Regions from separate parts of the Tepidicaulis sp. genome, predicted to be linked through region 1. Evidence: riboswitches for the same ligand, from Rfam matches in the RefSeq annotation. Region 1 holds a riboswitch; the other holds the start of a gene.
The links. A riboswitch is a leader RNA that binds a small molecule or an ion and turns the genes downstream of it on or off. The one in region 1 is predicted to bind cobalamin.
Positions count from the first base shown of each region.

Region 1 (4,558 bases):
GAAGATCGGCGCGAATTCTTTGGTTTAACGAGAGCATTATTTCACTTTGTGCCGGATTATTGCACCTGCTCACAATTCGGCTGTGCTGCTTTGGTTCTTTTCTTCCCCTTTCATTTCATTTGCTGATAATCTTGTCAGTGTGTGCAGTCCGCCGCCGCTCCGGCAACAGCGGCAGACGGATTGTTGGGGCACAGCGTAACGCAGGGGCACTAATGGGGCTGTCTTTCGCGGAGTTTGTCGAGCGTATCCAGCAGTCGGAAGATAGCGCATCGGCATTCGACATCTGGCTGGCGGGCTTGAACGATTTGGGCCTGAACCACGCGATCCTCGGCTATGTGCTGCCCGGGCGCGACCCGACGCGCGATCAGTATTTCGCCACCAATTACAAAACCGAATGGCTGAACCACTATGAAGAGCAGGGCTACGCGCAAGCGGACCTGACCTTGCAGCAGGCCGGCCAGGGCTCCGGCCCCTTCTCCTGGCAAAGGCTGCTCGAGCGCCACGAGCTCAGCCCATTCCAGCGCCGCTTTTACGGCGAAGCAGCCGATCTCGGCCTCAAGCAGGGTATTTCCTCCGCGCTTGTAAGCGCGCCCGGCATCAGCGCCGTTTATTCCGTTGCCTCCGACGAGCCGGATGTGGACTGCGAGCGGGTGCTGGCGGAAGTTCATGCCCGCACCGCCTTGCTGCATAAAGTCTTCATGGACCATCTGGCCGTGGAAATGGCCCCCGCCCAGCCGCTCACCCCGCGCGAGCAGGAAGTACTGACGCAATGGGCACGGGGCAAGACCGCTTGGGAGATTTCCCAGCTTCTCAGCGTTTCCCAGGAAACGGTGAAGTTCCATCTGAAGAACTGCTACACGAAGCTCGGCGCCTATGGCCGCATCGCCATCGTCAAAGCGCTCTATCTCGGGCTCATCACCATCGATCCGGAAGACATTCAGTTTCTCTGACCTTCCGTAACTCCTTGATATATAATCCGATTTCCAAGACCTACCCTTAAGGGGAGGTGCGGGTCCGCGCGCCCTCATGAAAGCCTTTCTCCATCAACACGGAGAGAGAGGCCCCCCATGAAAGTCGATCACTTCACCATCCTCACCGCGCATCATTTCGGCAACGCTTTCGATTCGATGCTGCGTTTGCGCCACAAGGTTTTCGTCGAGCGGGCGGGCTGGGTCATTCCCAATCTCAACCACCGCGAAGCGGACCAGTTCGACCATCCGCTCTGGACCCATTACTTCACGATTCGTGACGACAATCAGGCCGTGCGGGCCTGCGGGCGCATGGTGCGCACCGATCATCCTTACATGCTCGAAGCGCTCTGGCCGGAGCTTGCACATGGCCATGAGCTGCCGAAAAGCGCGCGCGTGGCCGAAGGCAGCCGCATGTGCGTCGACCCCGATCTGCCGAAAGGCGCGCATACCTATCACCATGCCCTGTGCACGCTGGCCGGCATGGAATGGGCCTGGGCGCACGGCATCGAGCATTTCGTTTTCGTCACTTATCCCTCCAAGGCCCGGGCGCTCGAACAGCTCGGCCTCAAACCCACCATTTACGGGCCGGCCATCCGCATCGGCGAGGAAGAGTTTCTCGCCGGGCATTACTCCACGGCGCCTTCCTCCTCGCAGCGCATTCGCGATGTGTTCGGCATCGAAGGTTCCGTGATCGACATCCACGAGTATGAAGAAGAGGTAGCAGCGTGAGCGTTCAAACCAAACCGAAACACGAAGAAGGCGCCTTGCCGCAAAACGCGGACGCGCATATCGAAGGGCTCGTCAAAGCCGTGCTTTACCTGGTGCGCTCCGGCGCCGGCCATGCCCATGACGAACGGGTGGAGACATTGCACGGCGCGCTGCTCGACGTGATTGCCGAGCATGTTCTCAAAAACCCGCAATGCCCAGCGGAGATGTCCTTGACCGCCCTGCCCGTCTCGACGCGGCGGCACTGAGAAGAAGACGCACAGGATTGAGCGAGGGGAAGCGGCGTGAGAGCGCTGCTTCCCTTCCGTTTTTTTGCGCTTTTGACAATTTGCAGCGCGCCCCTATACTCGCGCCGCGATCCGGTCCCGGATATCCGGGATAAAAGGGAACAAGGTGACGCCCGCTTCATACGGGCCATTCCTTGGCTGCCCCCGCAACTGTAAGCGGCGAGATCGGTTCCACTCACGTCACTGGGGCATCCGCCCTGGGAAGACCGGAACCGTTTTATGACCCGCAAGCCAGGAGACCTGCCGCATCGCGCGTCATCTGCCGCTGGCCGGGGTGTGCCATCGGAGCGGATCTTCCGTCGGTGACGCGGCCTTGGCATGCGGCGCGGCGGGCACTTCCCCCTCCCCATGCACGAAGCCGCGCGCGCCTTCCGGCTTTCCGTTCCCTCATCCCGTCCCTCGGCACCCTGCGGTCGGGCGGACCGTTTTATGAGGGGACTGGACTAATGGTTCATTTCAATGAGGCGCGCCGCACAGCGGCGCTATTGGGCAGCACGGCCCTTTTCACGACACTCCTTACCGGCCTTGCGCATGCGGACCGGCAGATCATCGCGCCGGAGATTCTGGTTACCGCCCCTTCGGGCCCTGCACCCATCGAGCAGGTCGGCTCTTCCGTCAGCGTCATCACCGCCGATGATATCGATCGGCGGCAATACCGCACAGTGGGCGAAGCGCTGCAAGGCGTGCCGGGGCTTCACATCGTGCAATCGGGCTCGAAAGGCTCCGTCACCAGCGTCTTTTCGCGCGGCGGCAATTCCAACCACACGCTTGTGCTTTTGAACGGGATCGAGATTAACGATCCGGGTGCCCCGGCGGGCGCTTTCGACTTTTCCACGCTGACGACAGAAAATGTCGAGCGCATCGAGGTCATCCGCGGGCCGCAGAGCGGGCTTTACGGCAGCGCGGCGCTGGGCGGCGTCATCAACATCATCACGAAAAAGGGCGAAGGCGCGCTGCGCACCAGCGTGCGGGCGGAACTCGGCTCGCTCGGCACGTTCAACACCGCGGCCCTGGCAGACGGCTCTTATGCAGGCATCGGCTATGCGCTCTCGCTCTCGCGCCAGGCAACGGACGGCAATGACATCACGCCGCAACATCTGCGCGGCGGTTTTGCCGAAGAAGAAGACGGTAACGAGAACACGGCCCTCAGCCTGCAGCTCGATACGGATTTGAGCAACACGCTCTCAGCCTTCACCTTCGGCCAATATATCAATTCCAATACGGATACGGACAATTCCCTGCCGCAGGATTTCAACGCCGTTGCCAAGAACCAGGAGATTTTCCTGAGCGGCGGGCTGAAAGGGAATTTCTATGGCGGCGCTTACCGGCCCGTTCTCACGCTTGCCTATACCGATTATACGCGCGTCATCATCGACCATCCGGATGCGGCAAACCTCAACACCAACCAGGAATCGACGAATGAAGGCACGCGCACCGTCGCCAAGCTGGAAAACTTCGTCACGCTCGGCAATCACACACTGAACCTTGCCGGTGAATACAAATACGAAGAGCTGGAAGCACGGGGTTTTCGCGATTTCGGCTTCGGCTTCGTGCAGCAACTGCGCTCCGAGGCGGATGAATACACCACCTCGTTCTGGCTGAGCGACCGGGTGAGCTTCGGCGAGCGCTTCTTTGCCTCGGCAAGCGTGCGCTATGACAATCCGGAAAATTTCGACGATGAAGTCACCTACACGCTGACGCCGGGTTACTATCATCCCGAAACCGATACGCGGCTGACGGCAAGCTACGGCACGGGCTTCAAAGTACCTTCGCTCTTCGAGCGCTATGGCTTTACGCCGAATTCCTTCGGCAATGCCTTCCGCGGCAATCCCAATCTCGAGCCGGAGGAAAGCGAAGGCTGGGAAGTCGGTCTCGAGCAGGGCTTCCTTGACGGGCGCATTCAAACGGGTATCACCTATTTCGATACCGATTATGAAAACGCTATCATCACGGTCTTCCTGCCTTCGTTCGATTCCACGACAACGAATGTGAACGAGTTCAACGCGCATGGGATCGAAAGCTTTGTCGATGTGGAAATCAGCGACACACTGTCGGCCCGCGCCGATTACACCTTCACCGTCGTCGATACTCAGCCTCTGCGCGGCGGACAGAGCCGGCGCCCGCGCCACAAAGTGCATGGCACGCTCGACTGGCAGGCGATGGAAGATGCCCGCCTCGGGCTCGCCGTTACCTGGGTCGATCTTTACCGGGATGTGGACCGGGTGAGCGGCGGTCTCATCGAAGGCGACAATTACACTGTGGTCGATCTGACGGGCTCGAAAGATATCGGCCCGCATTTCCAGGTTTTCGGCCGGGTGAACAACGCTTTCGACGCCGAATACGAGCCTGCAGACGGGTTCGCGGCGCCGGGCCGGGAATTTCTGATGGGGGTGAAAGTAACGTTCTGATCCTCTTTCCGGAGTAATGAGCGGAGAGAAAATCCGCAGAAACAGGCGACTTTTCGGGTTCTGCTCATAAGAACCCCTCGCAGCGGGGCCGGCGTTTTCAGCGCCGGCCCTTTTCTTTGATCCAGATCAAAGACCAAAAATGACGCAGGCGTCATGATTTTTTCAG
Region 1 is NZ_OZ244942.1:939,715-944,272, reverse strand. Features, by position in the region: gene ACOQOT_RS04445 (helix-turn-helix transcriptional regulator) at 213-950, shown strand; gene ACOQOT_RS04440 (acyl-homoserine-lactone synthase) at 1,068-1,700, shown strand; gene ACOQOT_RS04435 (hypothetical protein) at 1,697-1,945, shown strand; cobalamin riboswitch at 2,041-2,247, shown strand; gene ACOQOT_RS04430 (TonB-dependent receptor plug domain-containing protein) at 2,431-4,392, shown strand.

Region 2 (4,558 bases), 320 kb from region 1:
GCAGGCGCGCGCGCTCCTGCCGGGCAAGGGTTTCGACCGGCTTATCCTCGATGAAGATATCCCCTTCATGGGGAATGAGCCCGGCGACGGCGCGTACCAGCGTCGTCTTGCCCGCCCCGTTCGGCCCGATGAGGCCCAGCACTTCACCCTTTTTAAGCTCGAGCGACACACCGCGCAGGACCCGGCGCTCATTGAGAGCGGCTTTCAGATTGTCGGTGCGCAGCGCCCTTACCATGCCGCCTCCCGCCGTGCTTTCAGCACCAGATAGAGAAAGAACGGCGCACCCAGAAGCGCGGTGATGACGCCGAGCTTCAGCTCAAGCCCCGTCGGCGGCAGACGCACGACAATATCGGCGGCAAGGGTGAGCGCGGCGCCGGCAAGCGCGCTCGGCAGCAGGAGCCTTGCGGGACTGTGGCCGACAAGCGGACGCACGAGATGCGGCACGACAAGGCCGATAAAACCGACAACGCCCGTCACCGCCACGGCAGCACCGACGGCAAGGGCCGTGCCCAGAATGACCCGCGCCTTCACCGAAGCCGGATTGAAGCCGAGGCTCGTTGCCGTGTCTTCTCCCAGCGCATAGGCATCGAGCGCACGGGCGGTGCTTGCGATGATAAGCGCGCCGAGGCCCATGAAAGGAGCGGCGAAGAGCACATGTTCCATGGAGCGGTCGGCAAGCGAGCCCAGCATCCAGAAGACGATTTCAAGCGCGGCATAGGGGCTCGGCGCAAGGGACAGGGCAAGCGAGGTCAAAGCGCCGGCAAAAGCGGAAATGGCAACACCTGCCAGAATGAGGGTTGTCAGGCTGGGGTTGCGCCCGGCCAGCGCATAAAGAATGCCGAGTGCCAGGGCCGCCCCTGCAATGCCGCCAAGCGGCAGGCCGAGCATTCCCCCGCCAAGCGAGAAATAAAAAACACTGACCGCGCCGAGCGCCGCCCCGCTCGAGGCGCCGATGAGCCCCGGTTCCGCCAGCGGGTTTTGCAAGAGCCCCTGCAAGGCCGCACCGCAAAGCCCGAGGCTTGCCCCGATAAAGAGCCCGAGCAGCGCGCGCGGCAGGCGGATGTCATAAAGAATGACGGCGAAGGTTTCCGGATCGAGCGCATAAGCCTCGCGAAAGGCGTCGGTCAGAAACGCCCCGCCGCGGCCCATGGCGATGGAAGCGGCAAAAGCGGCGGCGACAAGCAGCGCCAAAGCGAGATTGAGCTTGAGGCCGGCGCGGGTCCCGGAACGGTTCATTGCCGCGCCTCCCTCTCAAGCGGCGCACGCGGCAGCGCGGCAAGCCGCTCTACGACACCTGCAATAAAAGGCGTGCCGCAGCTCCACATATCGGAGGGGATGGCGATGCGCGCACCTTCATGCGTCTTGTCGAAATGGCGCATGGCCGCATGATCGAGCAGCGCGCGGACAAGCGAGCGCTGCTGCAAGGCATCGGCGGAAACGATGATGTAATCGGGATCGGCGAGCAGCACCTCTTCGAGCGGCATATAGGCGCCGAGATCGTCCTTGGCACCGGAAAGATTGGCGAGCCCCACATGCTCCAGCAATTCTTTCGTCAGCCCGCCATCGCCCGCTGCAAAGCCGCGCGGGCGGTAAACGATGACACGGGCGCGCGGCGTGCTTTCTCTCCAATGCGTCCCGGCCAGCACCGCATCGAAACGGCGGACCGCCTCTTCGCCCTCGTCGACACGCCCGAGGGCCTTTGCGATGCGGCGCAGATTGGCGCGGATATCGGCGAAGGACTGCGGGTCGCTTACTTTGACCGTCTCAATGCCTAGCTTGTCGAAAAGGCCGAGCTTCAAGGGCGAGGTAAATTCATGGGCAAGCACCAAATCGGGGTGCATGGCGATCAGCTCTTCCACCTCCCCCGCATTGGCATGGAGGGTCTTTGCTTTATCGGCGACCGGCGAAAGCGAGGGATCTTGCGCGAGAAAAGAAACCGAGCGCACCGTGCCGGGCGCTGCCAGCATCAGCAGATAAATGTCGGAACAAAGATTGAGCGAGACGATCTTCTGCGGCGCGGGCGGCTGCCCTGCCCGCGCTCCAAGCGAAGCAAAGACAAGGAGCAATGCTGCCGCTATCAATCCTGACGTGAAAATCCGTGCCATATCCGCCTCGACGATGAAACCGGCGTCGCCGCAGCGGAACCCCGCATCCCCAAGCTCACCCGGCCCGGAGCGGACGACATGACGGCAGGTTTCCTGGCTTACGGGTCCGCGCCCTTGCGCCTGCCTTCCCGGCCTTTGGCCAGTGGCAATGCGGCGCGGGCTCGCCGTTCACAGTTGCGGGGACAGCTCCGGCATTCCCGGATTCCCTTTTACCCCCTCGCGGGGCACCGTCGCGGCGCAGTCTAGTGCGCGTACCGGCAAGATGCAAAAGAAGCCTGATGCCTCAAATTTGACGGGAGGAAGGCTTCCGCCGGGCCCAAGGCAAAGCTAGGCTGCCACGGCGCCAATGAAGGCCGGACGATAAGAGCGGGCATCTGAGCAATGGAAACACAGGCCACGATCGCAGCCTGGGCGGAGGAAACATTCGGACCTGTGGCAGAGCCAGCCCGCCTTGCCGAGCGGGCCATGCTGGAAATGGAGGAGCTGCGCGAGGCATTAAGCTGCGGCAGCAAAGAAGACGCGGCGCATGAAATGGCCGACATCCTCATCCTGCTTTACCGGGCGGCGGAAGAAACCGGCATCGATCTCCATCAGGCCGTGAACGAGAAAATGACGATCAACCGGGCGCGCAATTGGCGCGCGGCAGGAGACGGAACGGGCAGCCATATCGCCTAACGCTCACAGGCGATCACGCCGCCTCACGGAGCCTTTAATTGCCAATATCCCTTCTCCGAGTAGGCTTTTCGCGATTACCACGAAAGCCCGGGAGAGCTTCATGACGCCGCAAGAACGCACCCTCGTTCAAGAGTCCTTTGCCGCCGTGCGGCCGATTTCCGATCAAGCGGCCGCCATGTTTTACGACCGGCTCTTCACCATCGCACCGGAGGTTAAACCGCTCTTCAAAGGGGATATAAGCGAGCAGGGCAAGAAGCTGATGCAGATGCTCGCCGTCGCCGTGAACGGGTTGAACAATCTCGAGGCGATCCTGCCGGCCGTTCAGGAGCTCGGGCGCAAACATGTGGATTACGGCGTCACCGCCGCCCACTACCAGCCGGTCGGCGAAGCGCTGCTCTGGACGCTGGAACAGGGACTCGGCGATGCCTTCACCGCGGAAACGAAAGCGGCCTGGGAGAAAACCTACACCCTTCTCGCCGGCGCCATGATCGAGGCGGCGGAAGGCGCGAAGGCGTAAGGCCGCCGCGCCCCCGCTTTCTTCAGCCAATCAATCGAACGCTTCGTCCCAGGTGCCTTTGGTGGAGGCTTTGGAATATTCCGTTGCGCGGTTTTCGAAGAAGTTCGTGTGCTCGATGCCGTTCAGCATTTCATCCATCCAGGGCAGCGGGTTTTTTTCCACCCGGTAGATGGGCAGAAGCCCGAGCTGGGAAAGGCGCGTATTGGCGATCCAGCGGATATAGGATTTCACCTGCTCGGCCGAGAGCCCTTCCACATCGCCCGCCTCGAAAGCAAGATCGATAAAGGCGTCTTCATGGTGGATGATCGTTTCGCAGGATTTGTAAATCTCGCGCTGCAGATCTTCCGTCCAGATTTCCGGCTTTTCATCGATGAAGGTGCGGAAAAGCTTGATGACGGAATTGGTGTGCAGCGTTTCATCACGCGCCGACCATGTCACGATCTGGCCCATCCCCTTCATCTTGTTGAAGCGGGGGAAGTTCATCAAGATCGCGAAAGACGCGAAAAGCTGCACGCCCTCGGTAAAGGCGCCGAAAACGGCGAGCGTCTTGGCGATATCCTCATCCGTGCTCACGCCCCATTCCTGCATATAGTCGTATTTGTCCTTCATCTGCTTGTATTTCAGGAAGGCTTCATACTCGACTTCCGGCATGCCGATCGTGTCGAGCAAATGGGAATAGGCGGAAATATGCACCGTCTCGATATTGGAGAAGGCGGCGAGCATCATCTGCACTTCGGTCGGTTTGAAGACCTGCGAATAATGCTTCATGTAGCAATTGTTCACTTCCACATCCGCCTGCACGAAGAAGCGGAAAATCTGCGTGAGCAGATTGCGCTCGGCATCGGTCAGCGATTTCGCCCAGTCCTTCACATCGTCGGCCAGCGGCACCTCTTCCGGCAGCCAGTGAATGCGCTGCTGCGTCAGCCAGGCATCATAGGCCCAAGGATAACGGAAGGGTTTGTAGGTGGCGCGTTCTTCAAGAAGAGACATGGGATCGCTCCGGTTTAGGCTTCAGCACCAGATAAAGGGACTTGTGGCCCGGGTTTGACGCCGGGCCACAAAACGCAACTTACTGACAGGACAGGCACTCGTCGTAATCCTGCTCAGCCGGATTGATGACTTGCGGTTTCGCGGGCGCGGCATTGCCGGCGCCGTTCATCGCAAGGCGCGATTCCACAGCCACTTCCTCCAGTGTCTTGAGCGGCACTTCGGCGGCCTTGGAGGGCGGCGCCATCAGCTCGGCCACCGCGCCGCCGCCTTG
Region 2 is NZ_OZ244942.1:621,570-626,127, reverse strand. Features, by position in the region: gene ACOQOT_RS02940 (ABC transporter ATP-binding protein) at 1-235, opposite strand, end outside; gene ACOQOT_RS02935 (FecCD family ABC transporter permease) at 229-1,236, opposite strand; gene ACOQOT_RS02930 (ABC transporter substrate-binding protein) at 1,233-2,105, opposite strand; cobalamin riboswitch at 2,171-2,352, opposite strand; gene ACOQOT_RS02925 (dATP/dGTP pyrophosphohydrolase domain-containing protein) at 2,487-2,780, shown strand; gene ACOQOT_RS02920 (globin family protein) at 2,881-3,297, shown strand; gene ACOQOT_RS02915 (ribonucleotide-diphosphate reductase subunit beta) at 3,328-4,287, opposite strand; gene ACOQOT_RS02910 (ribonucleoside-diphosphate reductase subunit alpha) at 4,367-4,558, opposite strand, start outside.
Region 2: linked by a shared signal. The riboswitch ahead of ACOQOT_RS02930 (ABC transporter substrate-binding protein) and the one ahead of ACOQOT_RS04430 (TonB-dependent receptor plug domain-containing protein) in region 1 are both predicted to bind cobalamin.